4 regions of the Haloactinomyces albus genome follow, and region 1 is predicted to be linked to each of the others. Evidence: riboswitches for the same ligand, from Rfam matches in the RefSeq annotation. Region 1 holds a riboswitch; each other region holds the start of a gene.
What was found. A riboswitch is a leader RNA that binds a small molecule or an ion and turns the genes downstream of it on or off. The one in region 1 is predicted to bind thiamine pyrophosphate.
Positions count from the first base shown of each region.

Region 2: another riboswitch for thiamine pyrophosphate. It lies ahead of thiC (phosphomethylpyrimidine synthase ThiC); the one in region 1 lies ahead of thiD (bifunctional hydroxymethylpyrimidine kinase/phosphomethylpyrimidine kinase).
Region 3: another riboswitch for thiamine pyrophosphate. It lies ahead of JOF55_RS14820 (thiamine ABC transporter substrate-binding protein); the one in region 1 lies ahead of thiD (bifunctional hydroxymethylpyrimidine kinase/phosphomethylpyrimidine kinase).
Region 4: another riboswitch for thiamine pyrophosphate. It lies ahead of thiO (glycine oxidase ThiO); the one in region 1 lies ahead of thiD (bifunctional hydroxymethylpyrimidine kinase/phosphomethylpyrimidine kinase).

Region 1 covers NZ_JAVDXW010000001.1:1,324,601-1,327,802, forward strand. Annotated here, with positions in the region: gene JOF55_RS06180 (polysaccharide pyruvyl transferase family protein) at 1-466, shown strand, start outside; gene thiD (bifunctional hydroxymethylpyrimidine kinase/phosphomethylpyrimidine kinase) at 474-1,307, opposite strand; TPP riboswitch at 1,295-1,440, opposite strand; gene JOF55_RS06190 (hypothetical protein) at 1,692-1,961, shown strand; gene JOF55_RS06195 (hypothetical protein) at 2,089-2,838, shown strand; gene JOF55_RS06200 (hypothetical protein) at 2,924-3,202, opposite strand, start outside.
Region 2 covers NZ_JAVDXW010000001.1:1,849,541-1,852,742, forward strand. Annotated here, with positions in the region: gene JOF55_RS08640 (DUF3263 domain-containing protein) at 1-390, opposite strand, end outside; gene JOF55_RS08645 (peptide deformylase) at 604-1,179, shown strand; TPP riboswitch at 1,331-1,459, shown strand; gene thiC (phosphomethylpyrimidine synthase ThiC) at 1,452-3,134, shown strand.
Region 3 covers NZ_JAVDXW010000001.1:3,129,503-3,132,704, forward strand. Annotated here, with positions in the region: gene glmS (glutamine--fructose-6-phosphate transaminase (isomerizing)) at 1-1,203, shown strand, start outside; TPP riboswitch at 1,226-1,335, shown strand; gene JOF55_RS14820 (thiamine ABC transporter substrate-binding protein) at 1,372-2,430, shown strand; gene JOF55_RS14825 (ABC transporter permease) at 2,553-3,202, shown strand, end outside.
Region 4 covers NZ_JAVDXW010000001.1:1,856,662-1,859,863, reverse strand. Annotated here, with positions in the region: gene JOF55_RS08685 (S1 family peptidase) at 1-803, shown strand, start outside; gene thiE (thiamine phosphate synthase) at 879-1,553, opposite strand; TPP riboswitch at 1,659-1,767, shown strand; gene thiO (glycine oxidase ThiO) at 1,758-2,900, shown strand; gene thiS (sulfur carrier protein ThiS) at 2,888-3,088, shown strand; gene JOF55_RS08665 (thiazole synthase) at 3,092-3,202, shown strand, end outside.

The DNA.
Region 1 (3,202 bases):
CGACCTGCTCGACGTGACCGTGCCCGCGCTGGCCGGTTTCCTGCTCGACACCCTGCGGGAGTGGGGCGTCTCCCCCGAACAAGTGGGCTTCGTCGAGGGAATCCCGCGAGTCGACCGCGAGGTGTTCATGCTGGTCGAGCACGCCCTTCCCGGTGCGCGCTTCTACCCCTTCTCCGAGATCATGGACAACGGCTTGCCCGCCGCCGCAGGCCAGCGGTGGTTGTCCACTCGGTTCCACATGCATCTGATGGCCGCCGCCGCGGGTGCCCGGGGTGTCGCGGTGTCGATCAATTCCGGGTACTACACCAACAAGCACCGATCGTTGATCGATCGGGGCTCGGGCTGGGGACTCAGCGAAGGATTACAGGTTCCGGCGATGCCGAGCGAGGGTGGTTTCATCCCGAGCATCCTGCAGGACCTGCAGGAAGGCAAGGCCGCACTCGCGCGAAGGATCTACGGGAACTGACCGCGACTCATTTCCACCAGCGGTGAAAATGATGCACGGGTCCGTGCCCGTGGCCGACGTCGAGCCGGTCGGCTGCCCGTAATGCGTCGCCGAGGTATGCCTTGGCCTCCCGGACGGCACTCGCCCATTCCTGGCGCTGCGGGCGCAGAGCAGCAATCGAGGCGGCGAGCGTGCAGCCAGTGCCGTGGTTGTTGGTGGTCACGACACGCTCCTCGCTCAGCAGTTCGGTCGAGCCGTCGCCATACAGCGCATCCACACTCGACTCGCCTGCCAGATGGCCGCCCTTGAGCAGAATCCGCTTGGCTCCCAGCCCGGCCAGACGCTCGGCCTGCGCCCGCATTCCGTCGATCTCGGTGACCTCGGCCGTTCCCAGCAGGTCGGCGGCCTCCGGCAGGTTGGGAGTGATCAGATCCACCCGAGGCAGCAGTTGTTCGCGGAGCACACGCACGGCCTCGGTGGCCAGCAGACGATCACCGCTCTTGGCGACCATGACGGGGTCCAGAACGACATGCGGCGGGGCGTAGTCGTCCAGAAACCTCACCACCGCCCGGATCACCTCGGCATTGGCCAGCATGCCGATCTTGACGGCGTCCACGCGAACATCGTCGAGCAAGGTCACCAGCTGCGCTGTGACGAATTCCGCGGGGATCTCGTGCACCTGCGCCACACCGGTGGTGGTCTGCGCGACCAGTGCCGTGGCCACCGACATCCCATAAGCACCGTGCGCGGAAAACGACTTGAGGTCGGCCTGCACACCGGCGCCGCCGCTGGGGTCGGTTCCGGCGATGGTCAGGACGTTGGGGATCGTCCTGGTGCCCGACCGGGTTTGCGTCTCGTTCACGACGTCCCTTCGCTAGTGCGAGCTAGTTCAGGTTCGACGGGTCTCTTCTCAGCCCGAGCAACCGTGTGCAACGCACTGCGTGAAACGCACCGTGCGAAGCGCATCGGGCGGTCGGGCACCCCGCGTCACGCGGATCAACCTAGCAAGGACGGTCAAGTGCCGGGAAGGGCTACTCGATCGGATCGACCGGGCCACCGGGCCACCGGGCATTCGCACCCGGCAGAACGGCGCTGCACGCGAATGGCGTTACGCACTGCGACGATTGTTCCCACAAATTCCCTCGGACGGGCCATATACAGGGTGATCCCAGCGTCCGAAACTGAGCAGGGCCGGATTCCGAGCTCATGGGCTTCCGGCCGCCGTACAAGCCAGGGGGTATGGTCGGTGTTTCTCGATCGCGAACACGTCTGGTGGATCGTTCCTGCTGGTCAGCAGCTCAGGCACGCCATCACCAACCACCCCGGATCGCGCCCCGCGGGCGACCTCGTCACCGCCCTGTGCTCGGCCATGGTGAAGCTGCCCTACGAGACCTGGCCTGCCTCCCGGGAACCCGCGAGCCGTCGCATCACGGCTCGCTGCCCGAACTGCCAGACCGAGGTGGCCGACCGGCAGGAGACGGTCGAAGGACTCATCGTCAGCACCTGGGACAGTTGACCCGGGCTTATCGCACTGTGTTCAGTGCAGGCCACCGGATGATCGAAGCGGCAGCGAGCGAAGTCACAGCACGGACTTCCGGACCGCGTAGTGAGGGAACCCTCACGAGCGGATTAGAGTTGGGGTAATGAACAGTACGACCGACACCCCCTCCTCCGTTCGCTCCGGGCGGAGCGCCCCGGCCGACCCCGCAGCGCTGTGGTCCCCGCTGGCCGGGCTCACCGACGCGGCTGCGAATATTTCGACCGGGTCCGACACCGTCGCCATCACGCGCGGATTCGACCGGCACGGACGCCAGCGAGCGAAGGCGCTGAGCGAGTTGCTCGGTGAGCGAGGTGTCGCTGCCGTCGAGGTGACTCCGGCACCGGACAGCGAGCAGCTCCTCGCGGACACCGAGGTCGCCGCGGTGGTCAACCTGGTCGGCGCGGGGGCGTGGCAACCGTACCGGCTCGCGGCCAAGACCCGTGCCCCTGTTCTCACTCCCCAGCCCACCGCAGGAGAGCCCGAGGGAGAGGTCACGCGCGACGTCATCGGCATGTCCGGCACCGACGCCGCGCGCGATGTCGCACTCACCCGCGTCGCCGTGCTTCCCGAGAACCCCGAGAATGCGGACGAGGGCAGCATCACGATCACTCGTGACGGCGAGCCGCTGTCGATTCCCGGCGGCCAGGTGGCGATCACACTGCACGAGCAGCGTCTGCACGTTCACCTGCAGGGGCCCGAGTTCGCCGCCCAGGACTTCTCCGCACGGGAAATCACCGTCGAAACCTCCGGTGGACCGCACCGACTCGTCCGGGACGAGTTGCCCATTGCCGACTTCGAGGGCGTTCTGGCCTTCACGAGTGAGCCGCGAGGACTGACCGTCCGCCCGATCTGAGGCAGGCTCGAGGCAAGCCCGGTGCCGAGGTAAGCCTCCGGGGGAGGGACGTGGCCACACGGCGGTGGCCACTCCGAACGCCGTTTTACAGGCGCCGGCGGGTGACACGGTTGATCCCGGTTGTGGCTCCCGCGGCGCCGACCCCGGCAAGAGCCAGCGCCAGCGGTGACAGTGTCCCGGGAAACAGGGCGTTGACCAAGGCCCACCATCCGATCAGAAGCGTCACGCAGGCGAGCAGGCCTGCGGTAAGAGCAAGCAACGGTCGGTGACGCGGAAGTTTCCGGAGAGCCCGGCGAGCGTGTGGCGGCAGTCGCCACACCGTCGCCGATACCGGCAGGGCGACGATCAGCACGAGCAGCAGACC
Region 2 (3,202 bases), 520 kb from region 1:
CATGGGATCCGCCCGGAGCGCTTCCGGCCTGTCCACCAACGCAGCAAGAACCTCGTAGTAGCGGGACACGGGCATATCGAACAGCTCACGGATCGCTCGTTCCTTGGCCCCGGACCGCTTCCACCATTGCCGTTCGAAGGCCAGAATGCTCCACTCCCGCGAACTCAGGGAACGCGCCCGCTGCCCCTCGGAGGTCGGCTCGGACGGCTGCGGCTCGTCCGGCACGGTCGGCTCGCTGATCCGCTCGATCGGCTCGGTGATCGGATCGGCGAGCTTCAGATGCCGAGGCGGCGCCGGTTCGGGCTCGCTCCGACGCTGCTCGACGATGCGCGCCATGTGCTCGCACTGCCGGGCGATCTCCTGCGCAGTCAACATCTGGGCAGCGTCCATGCGACTCCTCGCCTCGCGATCGGGGCACCCGCGTTCGCAGGAATCACACTCGTGTGAGTCCTGACCTCCATTACACCATGTCATGATCCACGGTGTGTGCATCTCACGCCGTGCAAGCCACATTCCGTTGTGTTGATCATCCGGCGATCTCGCCGGACCCCACGGGTGCACAGGAGGCCGTTCCCGCACTACCGGGGCGATACAGTGCGGTACATGGCCGTGCACTCGATCCGCATCGCCGGTGATCCGGTACTGCACACTCCGACGCGCCCGGTGGTGGCTTTCGACGACGAACTGCAAACCCTGATCGACGACATGGTCGAGACCATGAAAGCGGCGAACGGGGTCGGGCTGGCTGCCAACCAGATCGGCGTGGACCTGCGCGTCTTCGTTTACGACTGCCCGGACGACGAAGGCACCTACCACCAGGGGGTGGTCGTGAACCCGGTGCTGGAGACCTCCGAGGTTCCGCAGGGCATGCCCGATCCCGAGGAGGACTGGGAAGGATGCCTGTCGGTACCCGGGGAGAGCTATCCGACAGGGCGTGCGGAGTGGGCGAAGGTGACGGGAGCCGACAGGAACGGGAATCCGATCGAGGTGGAAGGCACCGGATATCTCGCCCGCTGCCTGCAGCACGAGACCGACCATCTGGACGGGTATCTCTACCTGAGCCGATTGATCGGCCGCAACGCACGGGCGGCGAAGAAGATGGTCAAGCGCAACGGCTGGGGCGTACCGGGCCTGTCCTGGAACCCCGCCGAGGAAAGCGATCCGTTCGCCGAGGAATGATGCCGGACCACGGCCGTCGGAACTCGCCGGTGTCCAGGCTCGGACCGAAGGGCTCCGGCAGGTCATCAGCCCAGCGGAACACCCGACTTCCGTCCGGGGAGTGAAGACCACTTGGCAAGAGGCACCGAATATGGCTAGCCTCATACCCGACAACGAAATCTGCGGGAGCTCGCACCGGAAGCGGGCTGAGAGGGCGGCTGAGTCGACAGGGGCTCGGGGCCGCCGACCGCCTGAACCTGACCGGGTAATACCGGCGTAGGGAGTGAAAAGTCATGGCCGACGTGTCTCCGGCGCTGTCCGATTCCGACGCTTTTTCGTCCAATGGTGACCAGTCCGGCGGAAACAATGCCGGGGTCACCACGGGAGCCATCCGCGGCTCGCGGAAGGTCCACCACACCACCGAGTCCGGCCTGAAGGTGCCTGCACGCCGCATCGAGCTGTCCAATGGTGAGCACCTCGACGTCTACGACACCTCGGGTCCCTACACCGATGAAGCAGCCCATGTGGACGTCCACAGTGGCCTGCATCCGCTGCGCACCGGCTGGACCGACGGTCGGGAGCACCGCACTCAACTCGGTTGGGCGAAGTCCGGCGTGGTCACCCGCGAGATGGAGTTCATCGCCGCCCGCGAGAACGTCAGTCCGGAATTCGTGCGCGACGAGGTCGCCCGCGGGCGCGCGGTGATTCCCGCCAACCGGTGCCACCCGGAAAGCGAGCCGATGATCATCGGCAAGAATTTCCTGGTCAAGGTCAACGCCAACATCGGCAACTCCGCCGTGACCTCCTCGATCGAAGAGGAGGTGGAGAAGATGGTGTGGGCAGGCCGCTGGGGCGCGGACACGATCATGGACCTGTCCACCGGCAAGCGCATCCACGAAACCCGCGAGTCGATCCTGCGCAATTCCCCCGTACCGATCGGCACGGTGCCGATCTACCAGGCGATGGAGAAGGTCGACGGCGATCCGGCGAAGCTGACCTGGGAAATCTACCGGGACACCGTGATCGAGCAGTGCGAGCAGGGTGTGGACTACATGACCGTGCACGCGGGAGTGCTGCTGCGCTATGTGCCGTTGACCGCGCAGCGCGTCACCGGCATCGTCTCGCGCGGCGGTTCGATCATGGCCGCCTGGTGCCTGGCCCACCACCGGGAAAGCTTCCTCTACACGCACTATTCCGAGCTGTGCGAGATTCTGCGGCACTACGATGTGACGTTCTCGCTCGGCGACGGGCTGCGTCCCGGTTCCATCGCCGATGCCAACGACCGTGCCCAGTTCGCCGAATTGGAAACACTCGGCGAACTCACCCACATCGCCCGCGAGCACGACGTGCAGGTCATGATCGAGGGTCCCGGGCACGTGCCGATGGACAAGATCACCGAGAACGTGCGCCGGGAAGAGGAGCTCTGCGGCGAGGCGCCGTTCTACACGCTCGGGCCGCTGGCCACCGATATCGCACCCGCCTACGATCACATCACCTCGGCCATCGGTGCGGCCAACATCGCACAGGCCGGGACGGCAATGCTGTGCTATGTCACGCCGAAGGAGCACCTCGGGCTGCCCAACCGCGATGACGTCAAGACCGGTGTGATCACCTACAAGATCGCCGCGCACTCCGCCGACCTCGCCAAGGGACATCCGCGAGCGCAGGAACGCGATGACGCCCTCTCGAAAGCGCGGTTCGAGTTCCGCTGGCACGACCAGTTCAATCTCGCACTGGATCCGGACACCGCCCAGTCGTTCCACGACGAGACGTTGCCCGCCGAACCGGCCAAGACCGCGCACTTCTGCTCCATGTGCGGACCGAAGTTCTGCTCGATGAAGATCACTCAGGACGTGCGCGACTATGCCGAGAAGCACGGTCTGACCAGTGTCGAGGCGATCGAGGCCGGGATGCGTGAGAAGTCCGAGGAGTTCACGGAGGAGGGTGGACGGGTTTACCTGCCCGTCGCCGATTGACCGGCGGCGCGCGTGCGGAGCCGGTGCGCTCGTGGCAGAGGCCGGGCACTTCGGGTGCTGTGGTTGTG
Region 3 (3,202 bases), 1.8 Mb from region 1:
GATGACGGTGAGCTCGCCACCATCAGCGCCGATGCCTACCGAACCAGCACCATGCAGGCCGACCCCACGGACAAGGTCCCGGCGGCCGTCGACCTGGCCGACGAGGACTACCAGCTGAACGGCTTCCCCGATTTCATGCGCAAGGAGATCCACGACCAGACCAGGGCCGGTCACCGTGCACTGCGTGGGCGACTCGACGAGCGGTTCGCCACGGCACGCCTCGACGGTCTCGGCCTGGATGCCCGGGAACTGCGCGCTGTCCGACGGGTGAAGTTCCTCGGCTGCGGATCGGCCTACTACGCGGGACAGCTCGGTGCCAACCTCGTCGAGGAACTGGCCCGGCTGCCCGCCGACGCCGAACCGGCCTCGGAGTTCCGCTACCGCAATCCCGTCATCGAGGAGGGCACGCTCTACGTCGCCGTCAGCCAGTCCGGTGAAACCCTGGACACGCTCGCGGCCGTCCAGGAGCTCAAGCGCAAGGGCGGTCAGGTGGTCGGCCTGGTCAACGCGGTCGGCAGTGCCATCGCCAGGGAATGCGGCAGCGGCGTCTTCCTCCATGCGGGGCCGGAAGTGTCCGTGGCCTCGACCAAGGCCGTCACGAACATGTCCCTGTCCTTCGCGCTGTTGGCGCTGCTGCTCGGCCGGGTACGCGATCTTTCGATGGCGCACGGCAGGCGGCTCGTGGCTGCGCTCGCGGCGATTCCCGATCGAATCACGGACGTCCTGGCAGCGGAAGAGCAGGCAATCGCAGCCGCCGAGCGCTATGCCGGTACCGAGCACATGTTCTTCGTGGGACGGGTCCGTGGCTGGCCGGTCGCTCGTGAGGGCGCCCAGAAGCTCAAGGAGATCTCCTACGTCCACGCCGAAGCCTACGAGGCGGCCGAGCTCAAGCACGGGCCGCTGGCGCTGATCGATCACACCATGCCTTCGGTGGTGATCGTCCCCGACGACGAGCTGCTGGCCAAGAACATCGGCACGATCGAGCAGATCAGGGCCAGGAACGGCCCGGTCATCGCGATCACGAACGCGGACCTGCCGGAAGGTCTCGCCGAGACGGTGATCCGGCTTCCGCGTGGTGAGCCGGAACTCGATCCGATCCTGTTCACGGTCCCGCTCCAGCTGTTCGCGTATCACCTGGCCACCGCACTGGGACGGAATGTCGACAAGCCGCGCAACCTGGCCAAGAGCGTGACGGTCGAATGAACGGTTGACAGTGCACTAGACTCGCGGTCGCCACGGGAGTCCAGTGTGCTGGGCTGAGAGGAGGGTGCAGGAGCCCTCGACCGTCCACCTGAACCGGATCATGCCGGCGCAGGGAGGCGCTGCGATCAGCTCGACGTGCGCACGCGTGGCATGATCTCGGGAGGATCGTTGAACCGTTTGCTGCGCCGTTCGGCTCGGCTCGCGGGTGTGGTCGTCGTGGCCGCACTCACCGCAGGCTGCTCTCTCATCGGTGCCCAGGGCAGTGAGCAGGGCACGCGCACGGTCACCCTGGTGACCCACGACTCGTTCGCCGTCGCCGACGAGACGCTGGCGAACTTCGAGCGCCGTTCCGGAATCGAGGTGACGATCCAGCGCCGTGGTGATGCGGGCGCGCTGACCAACAAGCTGGTGTTGACCAAGGCGAACCCGATCGGCGATGTCGCCTACGGCATCGATTCGACCTTCGCCTCGCGGGCGCTGGACGAGGGTGTCTTCGTGCCCTACGAGCCCGCCGGGGCGAAGAAGATCCCCCAGCGCTACTCGATTGGTTCCGGTAACCGGCTGACTCCCATCGATGCCGGCGACGTGTGCGTCAACATCGACACCCGGTGGTTCGCCGAGCACCGGATCCCCGAGCCGACGAGCCTGCGCGACCTGACCGAACCGCGCTACCGGGGACTGCTCGCCGTCCCGAGCCCGGCGACGTCCTCGCCGGGACTGGCGTTCCTGCTCAACACCATCACCACGTTCGGCGAGTCCGGTTGGAAGGAGTACTGGCGCGGTCTGGTCGCCAACGACGTGCGAATCACCTCCGGGTGGCAGCAGGCGTACAACCAGGACTTCTCCGGGTCCGCAGGCCGGGGCTCGCGCCCGATCGTGCTGTCCTACGCGTCCTCACCCGCCGCCGAGGTGCGACCGGATGGCACCTCGCGCACCCGAGCACTGCTCGACACCTGCTATCGGCAGGTCGAGTACGCCGGGGTACTGGCGGGAGCCGAACATCCCGAGGCGGCACGCGCGGTGATGGATTTCCTGGTTTCGCGGCGGTTCCAGGCACAGGTCTCCGAGCAGATGTACGTCTATCCGGTGGTGCGGGGAGTGGCACTGCCGGAGAGCTGGCAGAAAGTGGCTCCCCGGCCGCAGCGGCCGGCCGAGATGAGCCCCGACCGGATCGAGCGGAACCGGCAGCGCTGGGTGCAGCAGTGGCGCACCCTGGTTCGGGGCTGACGGTGGCGGTTCTCGGGAAAACCGCGCCGTCGAAAAACGTGCCGCCGAGGACCACCTCGGCCAACGGAGCCGGTCCCCGCTCCGGTTCGTCCGGGCATCGGAAGTACTCCATCGCCCTGGGGATGGCCGCGACCGCTGTCCTGGGGTTTCTGGGGTTGTTTTTCGCCTGGCCGGTCGTGGCGATCATCGGGCTCGGGCTCGACGGTGGTGTGGCCGAGGTGCTCACCAGCGCCCGGACCTGGGATCTCGTCGCCTTCACCCTGGGGCAGGCTGCCGTGTCGACGGTGCTGGCGCTGTTGGCCGGTATGCCGGTGGCCTATGTGCTGGCACGCGTCGCGGTGCCCGGAAAGACACTGCTGCGCGCGGTGGTCACGGTCCCGTTCGTACTGCCGACGCTCGTGGTGGGGATGGCGTTCCGCGCGCTTCTCGGTGCCGAGGGCGGCGGCGGTGCTTCCGGCCTGCTGGGGATCGTGCTGGCCAACGCGTTCTTCAATGTCTCGGTCGTGGCCCGGACCGTGGGAGGACTGTGGACGCATCTCGATCGACGCACCGAGGACGCCGCCCGCTCGCTCGGGGCGTCCCGCCTGCGGGCGTTCATCTCGGTGACCCTGCCCGCACTGCGGCCCGCCCTGGGATCGGCGATGGCGATCGTGTTCCTGTTCTGCTCCACCAGTTTCGGTGTCGTGCTCGTCCTCGGTGGCGGCACCTACCGGACCCTGGAAACCGAGATCTACCTGCGTACCGTGCGCCTGCTCGACCTGTCCGGGGCGGC
Region 4 (3,202 bases), 530 kb from region 1:
TCCGCGCAGCGGGAGCGAAGGCCGAGCTTGTCGATGACAGCGCGAGTGTGCTCAACACGGCGGCCGACACGCTCGACGGAGTCGAGCGACGAGCCCCGACATCGATCAGCGGCTGGTATGTCGACCCGACGAGCAATTCCGTCGTCGTCACGACCGCGATGGGAACGGCGCAACGGGCGACCGAGTTCATCCGCTCGACCGATGTGGACACCACAGCGGTGCGCGTGGTCGAGTCACGGGAATCGCCGCGCCTGTTCACCGATATCATCGGCGGTAACGCCTTCTACAACAAGAGCGGCTTACGCTGTTCCATCGGCTTCGCCGTCCAGGGTGGATTCATCACCGCGGGCCACTGCGGTAACCGGAGTGACAGCACCAGCCGACCTGCCGGTACCTTCGCGGGCTCTTCCTTCCCGCACAACGACTATGCCTACGTCACGTCCTCGGCCACCCCGAAGCCGCAGGTCAACGACTACCGGGGCGGTGCCGTGACCGTCGCCGGTTCGCGGGAGGCCCCGGTCGGTGCCTCGGTGTGCCGCTCCGGCTCCACGACCGGCTGGCACTGCGGAACCATCGAGGCCAAGAACCAGACGGTGCGCTACGAAACGGGCACCGTGTCCGGTCTGACCCGGACCGACGTATGTGCCGAGCCGGGGGATTCCGGAGGCGCGTTCCTCTCGGGCAACCAGGCCCAGGGGGTGACCTCCGGCGGTTCCGGTGACTGCGACCGCGGCGGGGTGACTTACTTCCAGCCGATCAACGAGGCCCTCCAGACCTATGGCGTAAGCCTGGTTACCGGCTAGGCAACGTCCGGCCGCGGAGAAAATTGCAGTTTCGCGCGAAACTGCAATTTTCCCGACTTTTGCGGCAAACCACCGTCATCCCTGCAAACGGGAACGCAGTGTCTCCGCCGCCCGGCGCGGGTCCTCGGCCTCGGTGATCGCGCGTACGACAACGACACGCTCGGCTCCGGCGGCCATGGCCTCGTCCAGATTGCCGTGGTCGATGCCGCCGATGGCGAACCACGGCCGGCCGTGGCCGTGGTGTTCGGCGGCATGGCGAACCAGGTCGAGCCCCGCAGCCTCCCGTCCCGGTTTCGTGGGCGTGGTCCAGACCGGACCGGTACAGAAGTAGTCCACTCCCTGCTCGGTGGCTGCCGCGTCGGCCTGAACCACGTCGTGCGTGGAACGACCGATGGCCATCTGGTGCCCCACGAGGCGCCGGGCCGACTCCACCGGGATGTCCTCCTGCCCCAGATGCAGGATGTCGGCATCGGCGGTCAGAGCGATGTCGGCGCGATCGTTGACCGCAAGCAGCGCGCCGTGGCGCGTACACGCCTCGGCCAGTACTTCCAGAGCCGCCAGTTCCTGTCGTGCCTCCAGCGGTGCGCCCGCCGGGTTCTTGTCCCGCAGTTGGATGATGTCCACCCCGCCCGCGAGGGCCGCTTCCGCGAATTCGGCCAGGTCACCGCGGTCGGTACGGGCATCGGTGCACAGATACAGTCGCGCCTCGTCGAGACGCACACGGATCCCGTAGCCATCGAATCCAGGCATGTTGCTCAGGGTAGCTTGTTCGGAGATGGCAGCTCGCGTGGACTTTCCGGATTTTCGTATTCGTCAGGAGCTGACTTCGCACGATCGGATCGGATAGCCTGGGTGGCGGTGAAGCACGGGAGTCCGTACGAGAGCGGACTGAGAGGGGGCTGATGCCCCGACCGTCGAACCTGATCCGGATCATACCGGCGCAGGGAGCGTGCATTGTCTGGACAACAGGACGGCATCGTCGCGGTGGTGGGCGGCGGTGTCATCGGCATGTCCGCCGCATGGCGGCTGGCTGTGGCGGGCTGCCGGGTGCGGTTGATCGATCCGGATCCGGGGTTCGGCGGTGCCTCCTGGGTTGCGGGAGGGATGCTGGCTCCGATCGCCGAGGCATGGCCCGGTGAGGAACCTCTGCTGGAGCTGGGGGCCGCTTCACTGCACAGGTGGCCGGATTTCGCCGAGCGGCTCGGCCGGGACTCGGGGAAGCCGCCGGGCCTGCGGGACGAGGGAACCCTCGTTGTCGCCGCCGACAGCGCCGACCGTGCGGAACTCGACACTCTCGCCGACCATCTGGCCTCGCTCGGGCGTACTGTCACTCGCCACACCAGTCGCCGACTCCGCGGGCTGGAGCCCTCGCTCGGCCCCGGTGTCCGAGGGGGACTGGAGGTGCCGGGTGATCTCGCGGTCGACAACCGGATCACCCTCGAAGCGCTTCGTGCCGCCGCCGAATCGGCAGGGGTGGAGTTCGTCCGTGCCGCTGCTCGCGGTGTCCGCTCTGGAGTGGTCGAGCTCGCCGACTCGACTGGGGCCGACTCGGCAGTGCACTGCGATGTCGTGGTGATCGCCACGGGTGCGCATGCGGAGGAACTGCATCCGGCGTTGCGGGGCGCCATCCGGCCCGTCAAGGGGGAGATCCTGCGTCTGAGGTCTCGAGCAACATCGATCCCGCCACCGCGGCGGACCATACGAGGGCCGGTACACGGACGGCAGGTGTACCTGGTGCCGCGTGCGGACGGGATCGTCATCGGTGCCACCCAGTACGAGGCCGGGTTCGACACCGAGGTCACTGTCGGTGGCGTGCGGAACCTGTTGGCCGACGCAGAACGGTTCGTGCCGGGCATCGCGGAATACGCATTGGTCGAGAGCACAGCGGGGCTGCGGCCGAGCACCGAGGACAATCTTCCCCTGCTCGGCTGGGTGGCACCCGGCGTCGTGGCCGCGACCGGACATCATCGCAACGGATTTCTGCTCGCCCCCGTCACGGCGGAAGCCGTGGTCGGGCTGGTGTGTGGCAGTGCGTTGCCTGCCGAGGCAAAAGCTGCGGATCCATCGCGCTTGGGAGGACAGCAATGCACATCGTGATCAACGGACAGCCGCGCGAGTTCGCCGAGGGCACCACGCTGGCCGATGCCTTGAAGGACTTCGGGGTACCGGACAGCGGGGTGGCCGTGGCCGTCAACGGCACCGTCGTTGCCCGGGACAGCTGGCCGGCCACGCCGCTGGAACCGCAAACCGGTATCGAGATCCTCACCGCGGTACAGGGAGGTTGAGGAATGGACGATCCACTGGTGATCGCCGGACGCAAGTTCGACTCACGGGTGATCATGGGGACGGGAGGTGCCGCGAACCTCTCGACTCTGGAAAGCGCACTGCTGGCTTCCGGA